Regions from separate parts of the Streptomyces sp. NPDC046308 genome, predicted to be linked through region 2. Evidence: riboswitches for the same ligand, from Rfam matches in the RefSeq annotation. Region 2 holds a riboswitch; the other holds the start of a gene.

Region 1 (7,340 bases), on a different contig from region 2:
GGCCCAGGGCACGCCGAGGCCGCCGCCCGGGGCGTGCGGGTTGAGCCACAGGCCCCAGCGGTCCGGGTAGAGCGCGCGGGCGATGTCCCGCCCGGTGACCACCTCGTAGCCCCGGTTCCAGCCGCTGGCGGCCAGCTCCTGCGGGGAGGTGACGCAGGGCGCGTACCCGAGGCCGTCGACCTCCATGCCGCCGTACTGGGCGTCCGGGGAGCCCGGCTGCCCCTGCCAGAGCAGCATCCAGAGCCGCCCCTCGGACAGGGCGTGCAGAAGCGACTCGTAACTCTCATAGCGCCCGGGGGTCACCTGGCGCATCATGTGCTCGACCTGCCCGGCCGCGGCCGTGCCTGACGCACTCACCCGGTACCCCTCTTCGTCCGCCCGTCGTCCACGCGTGCCCCTCAGCTTAAGCGGCCCTACGGGAGGTAGAAGGGGCGTACGCGCTCACGAATCCAGTCCGTGACCGGGTCCTGGGCCGCGTCCAACAGGATCAACTGCACGGGCCACGGCGGCGGGACACGCGTCAGCGCCCGTCCGAGGGCCGCCATCGGGGCCTCTCGCATCTCGGGCTCCCATCCCAGCAGGCGGACACCGATGAACAGCTCCGGCGCCCCGCCCTCGATGCTGGCCAGGCAGCGGTGCGCGGCCGCGACCACCGCGGTGGCCCGGAACTCCTCGGCCGCTGCGGCCAGGAAGTCCACCGGGTCCTCCTGCCAGTCGGGCTCGTAGAGCCGGACTCGACCGCCGGTGGAGGGTCCGTCGAGCGGGGTCCGACCGGTTCGGCAGAGCTCCGCGACGGCGGGCGGGGGGAGCGGGACGCCGACGGCGCCCTCGGGATTGACCGCGATGCCGAGCTGCGGGGGCAGGCCGCGGGCGAACTCCACGGCCGGGGCGACGGCGAAGTCCGTACCGGGGCCGACGCAGGCGAGGAACTGGGCCTCGGAGCTGTAGACGGGGACGTAGGCCGCGCCGTCGATGTCCATCGTGGGCAGGGAGAGGTCGGCCGAGTCCGGGCCGCCTCCGCCGGGCAGGGGAACCCATATCTGGCTGCGCCCGAGCACCTCCAGGATGCGCCCGCCGGCGTCCGGCTGCCCGAGCGCCGCCCCGAGCACGTGCTCCAGCTCATTCCCCGGCCAGCCGCTGCCCTGCATGTCCCGTGCCTCCGTGATCCCGCCGCGTGTCGCCCCGCAGGGTACCGGCACGGCCGCGTCGCCGGTGCGGGGGCCCGGCCCGCTGCGCGTCCCGCGCCGAGGGGCTGGTGCGGGGCCCCGCGGGTCAGGCGTGGAACGCGATGCGGGTCACGGTCGCGGCGGAGGAGCGGTCGAGCAGGGTGACCGAGGCGCAGCCCCGCGGGGGGCGGCCCGCCTCGGCTTCGCGCAGCAGGCGGCCCACCGCGCCCCGGTGGCGGGCGAAGGCGTAGGCGGAGACCCGCCGCCCCCGCGCGGCCTGCCCGGAGAGGGCCTCCGCGGGGCTGCTGTCGAGGAGGAGCAGGTGCAGCGCCCGCCCCCGGCGCCGCGCGGCCGCCCCGAGCAGCCCGCGCACCCAGCTCTGCGTGCCGCAGTCGTGGACGACGACGGAGGCTCCGGAGCGCAGGAGCCGCCAGAGCCCCCAGTAGTGCGCGGCGCGCACCAGCGGCCGGTACGCGGCGTACGGCAGGGCCGGCGGCATGCGCCGTTCCCAGCGCTCACGGGTGTCCTGGGAGTCGACGGCGCCGCCGTCGGCCGCCGCCCGCTTGATCAGGGTGCTCTTGCCGCCGCCGGGCAGGCCGGACACCACGACGATGTCCCCGTCCGCGAAGGCGAGCCGCTGCGGGCCGCGGGCCCGGGGGCCGCGCAGGTCGCGCACGGAGCCGATGCCGGCGTCCGCCGCCCGCTCGCGCTCGCGGTCCCGGCCGCGCGGTCCGCGCTGCGCCGGCACCGCTTCCACGGTCCCCGTCGTCGTCACCACTCCGAATCTCCGCACAGTGTTCGCCTCCCCCGAATCGGGTCACCGGGACCCTTGCCCACTGAGTGTAAAGAGACGGTAATCCGGCGTCCCCGGTTCCGGTCCGGCCGCTCGGGGTACCGTACGAACTTTCGGACCCCTCCGCCCGATCACGGGCATGGCGTGCAATGATGTGCGCCATCTGGACCAACTGCATACCGGCCGCTTGAATCCGCGCGGGAGAGTCCCGGCACGCCGCAAGGCCGTGCGCGGGCGCCGAAGGAGCAAGATCCTCCCTTGAATCTCTCAGGCCCCGTACCGCGTGGATGAGGCAGATCTGAAAAGCGAGCTGTTCGACAGCTCCACCCAAGGTGCAAGCCGAGGAACTCTCGGCGAACCTCTCAGGTTCCGATGACAGATGGGGAGGACCCTCCTCGTCATGTCATGCCCTGGGACTCGGGAGCCACACCCATGAGCACTGCCCCCCGTCTGACCGCCCTCGATGCGCTGCACCGCTCGCTCGGTGCGACCATGACCGACTTCGCGGGCTGGGACATGCCGCTGCGGTACGCCAGCGAGCGCGACGAGCACAACGCCGTACGCACCAGGGCCGGTCTCTTCGACCTGTCCCACATGGGCGAGATCACGCTGACCGGCCCGGAGGCCGTCAAGGCGCTGGACTACGCGCTCGTCGGCAACATCTCCACCGTCGGCGTCGGCCGCGCCCGTTACACGCACATCTGCCAGGAGGACGGCGGGATCGTCGACGACCTGATCGTCTACCGCCTCGGCGAGACCGAGTTCATGGTCGTCGCCAACGCCTCCAACGCCCAGGTCGTCCTCGACGCCCTGACCGAGCGTGCCGCCGGCTTCGACACCGAGGTCCGCGACGACCGCGACGCGTACGCGCTGCTCGCGGTGCAGGGCCCGGAGTCCCCCGGCATCCTGGCCTCCCTGACGGACGCCGACCTGGACGGCCTCAAGTACTACGCCGGACTGCCGGGCACCGTCGCGGGCGTCCCCGCGCTGATCGCGCGTACGGGCTACACCGGCGAGGACGGCTTCGAGCTGTTCGTCGCCCCCGAGCACGCCGTGGAGCTGTGGCAGGCGCTGACCAAGGCCGGCGAGGGCGTCGGCCTGGTCCCGGCCGGCCTGTCCTGCCGCGACACCCTGCGCCTGGAAGCGGGCATGCCGCTGTACGGGCACGAGCTGACCACCTCCCTCACCCCGTTCGACGCGGGGCTGGGCCGGGTCGTGAAGTTCGAGAAGGAGGGCGACTTCGTCGGCCGCGCCGCGCTGGAGGCCGCCGCCGAGCGCGCCGCCACGAACCCGCCGCGCAAGCTGGTCGGCCTGGTCGCCGAGGGCCGCCGTGTCCCGCGCGCCGGATTCCCGGTCGTCGCCGACGGTCAGGTCATCGGCGAGGTCACCTCGGGCGCCCCGTCCCCGACGCTGGGCAAGCCGATCGCGATGGCGTACGTGGACGCGGCGCACGCCGCGCCCGGCACCTCCGGCGTCGGCGTCGACATTCGCGGTACGCATGAGCCGTACGAGGTCGTGGCGCTGCCGTTCTACAAGCGGCAGAAGTAGTTCCGCACACGGTCCAGCCGTGCACGAGCCGTACGGGAACCCCGTCCGGCAGCGTCTCAGTACCCGAGACCACCGTTCGTATCCACTCCCCCGCATCCAGGAGAATCAGGTCATGAGCAACCCCGAGAAGCTGCGTTACACCAAGGAGCACGAGTGGCTGTCGGACGCCGTGGACGGCGTCGCGACGGTCGGCATCACGGAGTTCGCGGCCAACGCGCTCGGTGACGTCGTCTACGCCCAGCTCCCCGAGGTCGGCGAGAGCGTGACCGAAGGCGACACCTGCGGCGAGCTGGAGTCGACGAAGTCGGTCAGCGACCTGTACTCCCCCGTCTCCGGCGAGGTCGTCGAGGCCAACCAGGACGTCGTGGACGACCCGGCGCTCGTGAACACCGCCCCGTTCGAGGGTGGCTGGCTCTTCAAGGTGCGCCTCTCGGAGGAGCCGAAGGACACCCTGTCCTTCGAGGAGTACACCCAGCTCACCGCCGGTAACTGACCCCAGGGGACCCTGATGTCTGTACTGAACACCCCTCTCCACGAGCTCGACCCGGACGTCGCCGCCGCCGTCGACGCCGAGCTCGTGCGCCAGCAGTCCACCCTGGAAATGATCGCCTCGGAGAACTTCGCTCCGGTCGCCGTCATGGAGGCCCAGGGTTCGGTCCTGACCAACAAGTACGCCGAGGGCTACCCGGGCCGCCGTTACTACGGCGGCTGCGAGCACGTCGACGTGGTCGAGCAGATCGCGATCGACCGCATCAAGGCGCTGTTCGGCGCCGAGGCCGCGAACGTCCAGCCGCACTCGGGTGCGCAGGCGAACGCCGCCGCGATGTTCGCGCTGCTGAAGCCGGGCGACACGATCATGGGCCTGAACCTGGCCCACGGTGGTCACCTGACCCACGGCATGAAGATCAACTTCTCCGGCAAGCTCTACAACGTGGTCCCGTACCACGTCGACGAGACCGGCGAGGTGGACATGGCCGAGGTCGAGCGCCTCGCCAAGGAGTCCAAGCCGCAGCTGATCGTCGCCGGCTGGTCCGCGTACCCGCGCCAGCTCGACTTCGCCGCCTTCCGCCGCATCGCGGACGAGGTCGGCGCGTACCTGATGGTCGACATGGCGCACTTCGCCGGCCTGGTCGCCGCGGGTCTGCACCCGAACCCGGTGCCGCACGCCCACGTGGTCACCACCACCACGCACAAGACCCTCGGCGGTCCGCGCGGCGGTGTCATCCTGTCGACGCAGGAGCTGGCCAAGAAGATCAACTCCGCGGTCTTCCCCGGTCAGCAGGGCGGCCCGCTGGAGCACGTGATCGCGGCCAAGGCCGTCTCCTTCAAGGTCGCGGCCTCGCCGGAGTTCAAGGAGCGCCAGGAGCGCACCCTGGAGGGCGCGAAGATCCTCGCCGCCCGCCTGGTCCAGGACGACGTCAAGGCCGTGGGCGTGGACGTCCTCACCGGTGGCACCGACGTGCACCTGGTCCTGGTCGACCTGCGCAACTCCGAACTGGACGGCCAGCAGGCCGAGGACCGCCTCCACGAGGTCGGCATCACGGTCAACCGCAACGCCATCCCGAACGACCCGCGGCCGCCGATGGTCACCTCGGGTCTGCGGATCGGTACGCCGGCGCTGGCCACCCGCGGTTTCGACGCCGAGGCCTTCACCGAGGTCGCCGAGATCATCGCGCAGGCCCTGAAGCCGACCTACGACGCCGACTCCCTCAAGGCGCGCGTCTCCGCGCTCGCCGCGAAGTTCCCGCTGTACCCGTCGCTCTAGGCAACGGCTTGGGAAGGCCCGGCCTCGTCTCGCACAGGGCCGGGCCTTTCCCGTGGTCCGGAGTGCGGCCCTCGACGTCGGGGCCGCGAAAGCCGCCGTACAGGTCGGCGTAACCGGGCCCCGCACGAACTGACGTACGCTGATGAACCGGGCAAGGGCGCCCACGAGGTGATCTTTGCCCGCAATCCCTGCAAAGTCCGCCCCTCCGTCGGCCGCCTCGCTACGCTGCGAGTGCGACTGGACGGTCCGTTCCCCGCCACCGCGGGGATGACCCGGGAGACCGCCAACGTGGCCATTTCCGTTTTCGATCTCTTCTCGATCGGCATCGGTCCGTCCAGCTCGCACACCGTCGGCCCGATGCGGGCCGCCCGCATGTTCGTGACGCGGCTGAAGAAGGACGGCGTGCTCGCCCAGACCGCCGCGGTGCGGGCCGAGCTCTTCGGCTCCCTCGGCGCGACCGGCCACGGACACGGCACCCCCAAGGCGGTGCTGCTGGGCCTGGAGGGGCACTCCCCCCGCACGGTGAACGTCGAGACGGCGGACGACGAGGTCGAGCGCATCCGCAAGAGCGGCCGGCTGCGGCTGATGGGCGCGGAGATAGGCGACGTCCACGAGATCGACTTCGACGAGCCGAACCAGCTGATCCTCCACCGCCGGCGCTCCCTGCCGTACCACGCGAACGGGATGACCCTCTTCGCGTACGACGCCGCCGGCACCCCGCTGCTGGAGAAGACCTACTACTCGGTCGGCGGCGGCTTCGTCGTGGACGAGGACGCGGTCGGCGAGGACCGGATCAAGCTCGACGACACCGTGCTGAAGTACCCCTTCCGCTCCGGCGACGAAATGCTGCGCATGGCCCGGGAGAGCGGCCTGTCGATCTCCGCGATGATGCTGGAGAACGAGAAGGCCTGGCGCACGGAGGAGGAGATCCGCGAGGGCCTCCTGGAGATCTGGCGCGTCATGCAGTCCTGCGTCTCGCGCGGCATGTCCCGCGAGGGCATCCTGCCGGGCGGCCTGAAGGTCCGGCGCCGGGCGGCGAACACCGCCCGCAAGCTCCGCTCCGAGGGCGACCCGCTGGCGCTGTCGATGGAGTGGATCACCCTCTACGCGATGGCCGTGAACGAGGAGAACGCCGCCGGCGGCCGGGTGGTCACCGCCCCGACGAACGGCGCCGCGGGCATCATCCCGGCGGTCCTGCACTACTACGTGAACTTCGTGCCCGGCGCCGACGAGGAGGGCGTGGTCCGCTTCCTGCTGGCGGCGGGCGCGATCGGCCTGCTCTTCAAGGAGAACGCGTCGATCTCGGGCGCCGAGGTCGGCTGCCAGGGCGAGGTGGGCTCGGCCTGCTCGATGGCGGCCGGCGCCCTGGCCGAGGTCCTCGGCGGCACCCCGGAGCAGGTCGAGAACGCGGCCGAGATCGGGATGGAGCACAACCTGGGCCTGACCTGCGACCCGGTCGGCGGCCTGGTCCAGATCCCCTGCATCGAGCGCAACGGCATGGCCGCGGTCAAGGCCGTCACCGCCGCCAGGATGGCGATGCGCGGCGACGGCACCCACAAGGTCTCCCTCGACAAGGTCATCAAGACCATGAAGGAGACGGGCGCCGACATGAAGGTCAAGTACAAGGAGACGGCCCGCGGCGGTCTCGCGGTCAACGTCATCGAGTGCTGATCCACGGCAGGTGACGCGAGGGGCCCGGCGCGCGCGTGCGCACCGGGCCCCTTCCCGTCTGCTTTCGGGCGCTATCCGCGGCGCAGCGCCTTGAGGACGCCCCGGGCGAAATCGTCCACCGCCGCGTCGTACGCCTTCAGGCTGTCAGCGGTGGGCGGTGTGCGCGCCTCGGCCGTGACCGTCACGTCGATCAGCATGTTGCTGTCGCGCAGCCGCAGCGCGTGGACCTGCCGCAGCTCGGTCGGCTTGTTGAAGGCGAACCGGTAGGCCTCCTTGCCGACGCCCTTCACGTCGGTGAAGCCGCTGTCCGGCATGTCCTTCGCCGTGTCCGCGCGGGCCCTGGCGAAGACGTCCTTGGAGAAGTCGACGCTCTCCGTGTACGCGAGGTCCAGCTCCA
Region 2 (7,340 bases):
ATCATGTTCTTCGGGCGATCGAACCTCTTCTCCGCCAGGAGTCGCTCCAGCCCCTCCAGACACTCGTGAAGCTTCCTTCGATACCGCTGCCGATCGGACAGGTCGAATCCGCCCGCCACGACCTTCTCCCCCATCGAAGCGTCCCTCCTCGAGTGGGCCCGGCCCAGAACACCCGGGCGCGCATTACGGTCGATGATGCCCCGGCAGCGTGATCCATAACGCGGTGGGGGCGTGCGTGGCGAGGAGCGCGCGCCGGTTTGGCCGAAGGGCGCTTCGGCACATTCACCTGGCAAGTCGCCTCGCGCAAATTCCGCTTCGCCTTTGCGCGCTCCACAAAACCGATGCTTTCCAGCCGAGCCCCCGTCCGGTAACCTCCGAGGTCAGCGCGGCATGTTCGCGTGCATCCGGCATGAATGCCATGTCAGCGGGACCGGTAAGCGCCTTGTCGGCAATAGGCGGGACAGCTAGCCGAAACACTGCGTGAACACATGTCGTATAAACTCCGCAAACGAGGCAGAGAGTTGGCGCGCGGCCATTGCCCCTCGGCCCCCCTCTGGCCCCAGAATGCGACAGCGCCGTCCGCACCTGCCCCCGTTCCACAGGTCTCCCAAGTGAGAGGCGACCCACCATGCCGCTGCATGTCCCTCCGGCTCCCGCGCCCGCCCTGCGCAGCGTCCTCGCGGCACTCGGTTCTCCCACCGCCGTCCACGAGGCGCACACCCCGTCCCTGCGCGAGATCCAGGGGCCGCTGACCGCCGAACTCCCCCTTCCGGTGCACGTCCTCGACCGGCTGGGCATGTCCGCCCTCGCGGCCGGCGGCAGGCCGCCCCGCACACGGCTCATCGGCTGGCGGTTCCTGATCCGCAGCGGGGACCGGCACGTCGCGGCGGCCGACACCCGCCTGACACCCGACGGCTGGGCCTTCTCCCATTTCTTCGAGGGTCCCTACGTCGCCGCCACCGAACGCGCCCTGCGCCAGGCGGAGTCCCTCGGTACGAGCTACCAGCCGCGGCTGCTGTCCGTACCGGAGCTCTACATGCTGACCCTGTGGCTGCACGGGGCGGTGGGCGCCGACGCCTCCGCCGGACTGCCCGCCGGTGAGGACCTGCTGGTGCCGCTGGCTCCGGCCCCGCCCGGCATCGCCCCGTTCCGCCCGCATCCGGTCTCCGAGCTGCTGCCCGTGCTCACCCGCCGGCTGACCCCCGCCACGGCTCCCCTCCCTCCGTCGCTGGCCGCACCCGCCGCCTGACCCGAGTGACCCATTCGGCCTAGTCCGCTCGGGCCACTTGCGAACCATCCGAAATGACAGGGGAGTTGGCCTGAACCGCCCGCACGAGTGATGCGTCATCAATCTATGAGGACAGCTGCCGGGAAATCCCTGCGAAGCGGCTGTCATGGGGGAACACTGATGACACGCTCCCCGCGGGTGCGGGGATGACCCAGGGGGACGGCCATGAATCACGCATCGAGCCGTAGCACGCAGACCACAACGCAGCGAAAGAACGCATCCATGTGCCAGCACCAGCCAGCCTGCCCGTCAGCCGAATCCGCCGACCGGGAGGCCGCGCGCCCGGTGGCCAACCACCCGGAGCAGGGCTGGAGCCTGCTGTGCAATGGCGTCCTGCTCTTCGAGGACACCGGTGAGCTGCTGCCGGACGGCCAGATCATCGCCCCGCACCGCCCGCTCGCGGCCGCGTAGGCACGAAGGACGGCCGGCGGAAGCACGCGACGAAGGAGGGGCCGGACCGGGAGATCCTCCCGGTCCGGCCCCTCCTTCACGTCACGCGCTTCCGGCACCGCACCGCTCGGTGTCAGTGGTCGTACTCGTCCAGGGGCGGGCAGGAGCACACCAGGTTGCGGTCGCCGAAGGCACCGTCGATGCGGCGCACCGGCGGCCAGTACTTCTCGGCGGCCGTGACCCCGCCGGGGAAGACGGCCTCGTCGCGGGTGTACGGGTGGTTCCACTCGCCGCCCAGCGCCGCCGCGGTGTGCGGGGAGTTGGCCAGCGGGTTGTCGTCGGCCGGCCACTCGCCGCCCGCGACCCGCTCGATCTCGCCGCGGATGGCGATCATCGCGTCGCAGAAGCGGTCGATCTCGGCGAGGTCCTCGGACTCCGTCGGCTCGATCATCAGCGTGCCGGCGACCGGGAAGGACATCGTCGGGGCGTGGAAGCCGTAGTCGATCAGGCGCTTGGCGATGTCGTCCACGCTGACGCCCGTGGACTTCGACAGCGGGCGCAGGTCGATGATGCACTCGTGCGCGACGAGGTTGCCCGGGCCGGTGTAGAGCACCGGGTAGTGCGGCTCCAGGCGCTTGGCGATGTAGTTGGCGCCGAGCACCGCCACCTGGGTGGCGCGCTTGAGGCCCTCGCCGCCCATCAGGCGCACGTACGACCAGGAGATCGGCAGGATGCCCGCCGAGCCCCACGGGGCGGCCGAGATCGGGCCGACACCCGTCTCCGGGCCCGCGGTCGGCTGGAGCGGGTGGTTCGGCAGGTACGGGGCCAGGTGCGCCCGGACACCGACCGGGCCGACGCCCGGGCCGCCGCCGCCGTGCGGGATGCAGAAGGTCTTGTGCAGGTTCAGGTGCGAGACGTCGCCGCCGAAGTGACCCGGCTTGGCGAGGCCCACCAGGGCGTTCAGGTTGGCGCCGTCGACGTAGACCTGACCGCCGGCCTCGTGGACCTGGGCGCAGATGTCGGCGACGTGCTCCTCGAACACACCGTGCGTGGACGGGTACGTGATCATCAGCACGGCGAGCTCGTCGCGGTACTGCTCGATCTTGGCGCGCAGGTCGGCCGCGTCCACCTCGCCGTCGTCGGCGGTCTTGACGACGACGACCTTCATGCCGGCCATCACGGCGCTGGCGGCGTTGGTGCCGTGCGCGGAGGACGGGATGAGGCAGATGGTGCGCTGCTCGTCGCCGTTCGCGCGGTGGTAGGCGCGGACGGCCAGCAGGCCGGCGAGCTCACCCTGGGAGCCGGCGTTGGGCTGGATGGACACCTTGTCGTAGCCGGTGACCTCGCAGAGACGTTCCTCCAGCTCGGTGATGAGCGTGAGGTAACCCTCGGCCTGCTCCACCGGGGCGAAGGGGTGCAGCTGGCCGAATTCGGGCCAGGTGACCGACTCCATCTCGGTGGTCGCGTTGAGCTTCATGGTGCAGGAGCCCAGCGGGATCATGCCGCGGTCCAGCGCGTAGTCCTTGTCCGAGAGCTTGCGCAGGTAGCGCAGCATCGCGGTCTCGGAGCGGTGCTGGTGGAAGACCGGGTGCGTCAGGTAGTCGTCCGAGCGCAGCAGGCCCTCGGGCAGGGTGTCGGCCGTGGTCGCGTCGAGCGCCTCGATGTCGGCGGTGACGCCGAAGGCGGCCCAGACGGCCTCGACGTCGGCGCGCAGGGTGGTCTCGTCGCAGGCGACGGAGACGTGGTCGGCGTCGACCAGGTACAGGTTGATGCCGCCCTCGCGGGCGGCGGCGACGACCTCGGCCGCGCGGCCCGGAACGCGGGCGGTGACCGTGTCGAAGTACGAGCCGTGCACGATCTCGACCCCGCCGGCCGTCAGGCCCGCGGCGAGCAGGGCGGCGTAGCGGTGCGTCCGGCGGGCGATCGTCCGCAGGCCGTCCGGGCCGTGGTAGACGGCGTACATGGCGGCCATGACGGCGAGCAGCACCTGGGCGGTACAGATGTTGCTGGTGGCCTTCTCGCGGCGGATGTGCTGCTCGCGGGTCTGCAGCGCCAGGCGGTAGGCCTTGTTGCCGTCCGCGTCCACGGAGACGCCGACCAGGCGGCCGGGCAGCGAACGCGCGTGCTTGTCCTGGACGGCCATGTAGCCGGCGTGCGGTCCGCCGAAGCCCATCGGGACGCCGAAGCGCTGGGTGGTACCGACGGCGATGTCCGCGCCGAGCGCGCCCGGCGAGGTCAGCAGGGTCAGCGCGAGCAGGTCGGCGGCGACGGCGACGATGGCGCCGAGCTCGTGCGCCTGGTCGATGACCGGCTTGATGTCACGCACGGCACCGGAGGCGCCCGGGTACTGGACGAGGACGCCGTAGACGCCGCGCTCGGCGATCTCGGCCGGGATGCCGGCGGACAGGTCGGCGACGACGACCTCGATGCCGATCGGCTCGGCGCGGGTCTCGATGACGGCGATGGTCTGCGGCAGCGCGTCGGCGTCCACGAGGAAGACGTTCCCCTTGGCCTTGCCGACGCGGCGGGCCAGCGTCATGGCCTCGGCGGCCGCGGTGCCCTCGTCGAGCAGCGAGGCGCCCGAGGTCGGCAGGCCGGTGAGGTCGGCCACGACGGTCTGGAAGTTCAGGAGCGCTTCGAGGCGGCCCTGGGAGATCTCCGGCTGGTACGGGGTGTACGCCGTGTACCAGGCCGGGTTCTCCATGACGTTGCGGAGGATCACCGGCGGGGTGAAGGTCCCGTAGTAACCGAGACCGATCATGGAGGAGAGCACCTGGTTGCGGTCGGCGAGCGAGCGCAGCTCGGCGAGCACCTCGGCCTCGGTCCGCGCCTCGGGCAGGGCGAGCGCCTCGGCGGTCTTGATCACATCCGGGACCGCGGCAGCGGTCAGATCGTCCAGGGAGCCGTAGCCCACATGGGCGAGCATCTTCGCCTGCGCCTCGGCATCCGGGCCGATGTGGCGCTGTTCGAAGGGGATGCCTCGCTCCAGCTGGGAGAGCGGAATGCGGTTGGCGGTCATGTACGGAGGCCTCCTGGTCGTATGACCTGCGAGGGGCACCACGGCGCGGGCACCCGGACGGCCTCCCCCTCTGTCATCTGCACCTGAGAGTTTCACCGGAGTCTCGGGGGTCGCCCGCGCGCTCCGGCTTTCACCGTCGGTGAGGAGAGGCACCGGCGCTGCGCCCGGTACCCGCCCCTGCTTTCCAGAGTGGCCTCGTCCGTGCGGTACGTATGCCTGAGAGATTCCGGGGAGGATTTGCTCCTTCGGCGCCTCCGTCTCGTTCACTCGGAGGACTCTCCCGCACAGGGTCGACAGCCATCACCCAGCCTACCAGCGCGGTTCTGGACCCTCCCCGAGTGGCCTCCGCTGCGGTTATGCACTTCTGTAGTCGTTACGGAGGAGTTGCGACCATTTGGAGGGACCGTGCAGACCGACATCGATCCGCGCAGCCTGATCGGCCGCAAGGCGTTCGACCGCAATGGCAACAAGATCGGCACCGTCGACGAGGTCTACCTCGACGATGCCACGGGCGTCCCGGAATGGGCGGCCGTCCGTACGGGCCTGTTCAGCCGGGACGCCTTCGTCCCGCTGGAGCCGAGCGAGATGGTGGGCGACACCCTGCGGGTGCCCTTCGAGCGCTCCCTCATCAGGGACGCCCCGGACTTCGGCGTCGGCCGCCACCTCTCCCCCGAACAGGAGCTGCAGCTCTACCACCACTACGGCCTGGACACGACGCTGCCCACGGATTTCTCGCGCGACTTCGGCCGCCTGGCGAGCGACGAGGGCTGAAGCGGCGCGGGCGCGCGGGCCGTGGGCGCGGGCTCACGTCGGACTGCTCGGGCCCCGAGGCGCGCGTGGCGGCCCCGACGCGGGCCCGAAAGGAGCCCGAGGCGGACCTGGGGCGGGCCTGAGGTGGGCCGCACGCGCCGTCCGGCCCTGTGATCATGCCGCGCCCGCGGGTCCCTGCTCCCCGTCCCCCACCAGGGGCAGCGGATCGGACGGCTCCAGCTCGGGGTCGTCCACCCGGAAGGTCCGCACCCGGCCCGGCCCGGATCCGGGCTGCTCGAACCGTACGGTCACCCGCCCGACCCCGCTGCCCTGCACCCACCCGGGCCCGTACACCGCGTGCCGTACGTCGCTCCCGGCCGGCCAGCGGCGCTCCGGAGCCGGCTCCGCCTCCCCGGGCTGCCCGGCGGCCTCACGGGCCCCTGAGGCCTCCACAGGCGCCGCTGCGGCTCCGGACTCGCTGTCCCCGCCCGCTCCCGCCGCCCGGCCCGCCCCGGCGGCCTCGCCGGCCCGATCCGCGCCGCCCGCGCCGCCCGCCCCGTCCGGCTCAGCGGCGAGCGACTGCGCGAACAGGTCCTCCTGCGTGTAGTCCGCCAGCCCCGCCACCCCCACCCCCAGCAGGCGCACCCCACCCGTGGTGTCCACACCCTCCAGCAGCCGCGCCGCGGCCTCCCGCACCACGGCGGGGTCGTCCGTGGGCCCGCGCAGCGTCTCGGACCGCGTCAGCGTGGAGAAGTCGTACCGCCGGACCTTCAGGACGATCGTCCGCCCCGAGTGCCCAGACGCCCGCAGCCGCTGCACGCACCGGTCGGCCAGCCGCTGCACCTCGTTCCGGATCCGCACCCGGTCGTGCAGGTCCACGTCGAAGGTGTCCTCGACCGACACCGACTTCGCGTCCCGCTCCGCGACCACCGGCCGGTCGTCCAGCCCCAGCGCCATCCGGTACAGGCCGACGCCGTGCGCGCGCCCCAGCATCCGGACCAGCTCGTCCTCGCCCGCCTCGGCCAGCTCCCCCACCGTGGTGATCCCGGCGCGGCGCAGGTGCTCCCCCGTGGCCGGCCCCACCCCGGGCAGGGTCCGTACCGACATCGGCGCGAGCAGATCGCGCTCGGTCCCCGGCTCGATCAGCAGCAGCCCGGCCGGCTTGGCCTCCTCGGACGCCACTTTCGCCAGCATCTTCGACCCGGCCAGCCCCACCGACCCGCTGAGCCCCGTGGCGGCCCTGATGTCCGCCCGCAGCCGCTCCCCCGTCCTCCGGGCGGTCCGGGAGTCGAAGGCCACCCCGCCCGCCTCGAGGTCCACGAAGGCCTCGTCCAGGCTGAGCGGCTCGACGAGCGGCGACAGCTCCCGCAGCAACGCCATCACGATGTCGCTGACCTGCCGGTAGAGGCTGAAACGCGGGATGAGGTAGGCACCGTTCGGGCAGAGCCGGCGCGCCTGCGCCGTCGGCATCGCGGAGTGCACGCCGAAGCGCCTGGCCTCGTACGAAGCGGTGGCGACGACCCCGCGCGGCCCGAGCCCGCCCACGATGACGGCCTTGCCCCGCAGACTCGGCTTCGACGCCTGCTCGACGGAGGCGTAGAAGGCGTCCATGTCGAGGTGAAGGATGGTCGGCGCGGCTCTCACGGCACCGATGCTGCCCTACGGCACTGACATTTCCCCGACCCGGATCAGACGGCGCGGTTGCGGCGGGCCGCCAGCTCGTCCGTCGGGTTGTGACCGACCAGGGTCTCGCCGGTGTCCACCCGCTCCCCGTGCAGCTGCGACAGCGCGCTCTCGACGTCGCGCCACACGACGCCCACGGCGATGCCGAAGACGCCCTGCCCGCCCTGGAGCAGGCTCACGACCTGGTCCGGTGAGGTGCACTCGTACACG

What was found. Region 2 has a riboswitch for glycine ahead of gcvP (aminomethyl-transferring glycine dehydrogenase). Riboswitches for the same ligand answer to the same signal wherever they lie in the genome.
Region 1: another riboswitch for glycine. It lies ahead of gcvT (glycine cleavage system aminomethyltransferase GcvT); the one in region 2 lies ahead of gcvP (aminomethyl-transferring glycine dehydrogenase).

What each region holds. Positions count from the first base shown of each region.
Region 1 covers NZ_JBVJFB010000003.1:268,641-275,980, forward strand. The annotation lists gene ACZ6JT_RS15050 (enhanced serine sensitivity protein SseB C-terminal domain-containing protein) at 1-357, opposite strand, end outside; gene ACZ6JT_RS15055 (enhanced serine sensitivity protein SseB) at 414-1,148, opposite strand; gene ACZ6JT_RS15060 (AAA family ATPase) at 1,273-1,941, opposite strand; glycine riboswitch at 2,148-2,251, shown strand; gene gcvT (glycine cleavage system aminomethyltransferase GcvT) at 2,392-3,507, shown strand; gene gcvH (glycine cleavage system protein GcvH) at 3,620-4,000, shown strand; gene glyA (serine hydroxymethyltransferase) at 4,016-5,272, shown strand; gene ACZ6JT_RS15080 (L-serine ammonia-lyase) at 5,561-6,943, shown strand; gene ACZ6JT_RS15085 (hypothetical protein) at 7,015-7,340, opposite strand, start outside.
Region 2 covers NZ_JBVJFB010000012.1:165,461-172,800, forward strand. The annotation lists gene ACZ6JT_RS34635 (glutamate-cysteine ligase family protein) at 1-134, opposite strand, end outside; gene ACZ6JT_RS34640 (hypothetical protein) at 629-1,249, shown strand; gene ACZ6JT_RS34645 (DUF5999 family protein) at 1,511-1,699, shown strand; gene gcvP (aminomethyl-transferring glycine dehydrogenase) at 1,812-4,697, opposite strand; glycine riboswitch at 4,892-4,990, opposite strand; gene ACZ6JT_RS34655 (PRC-barrel domain-containing protein) at 5,103-5,468, shown strand; gene ACZ6JT_RS34660 (DNA polymerase IV) at 5,622-7,091, opposite strand; gene ACZ6JT_RS34665 (MerR family transcriptional regulator) at 7,136-7,340, opposite strand, start outside.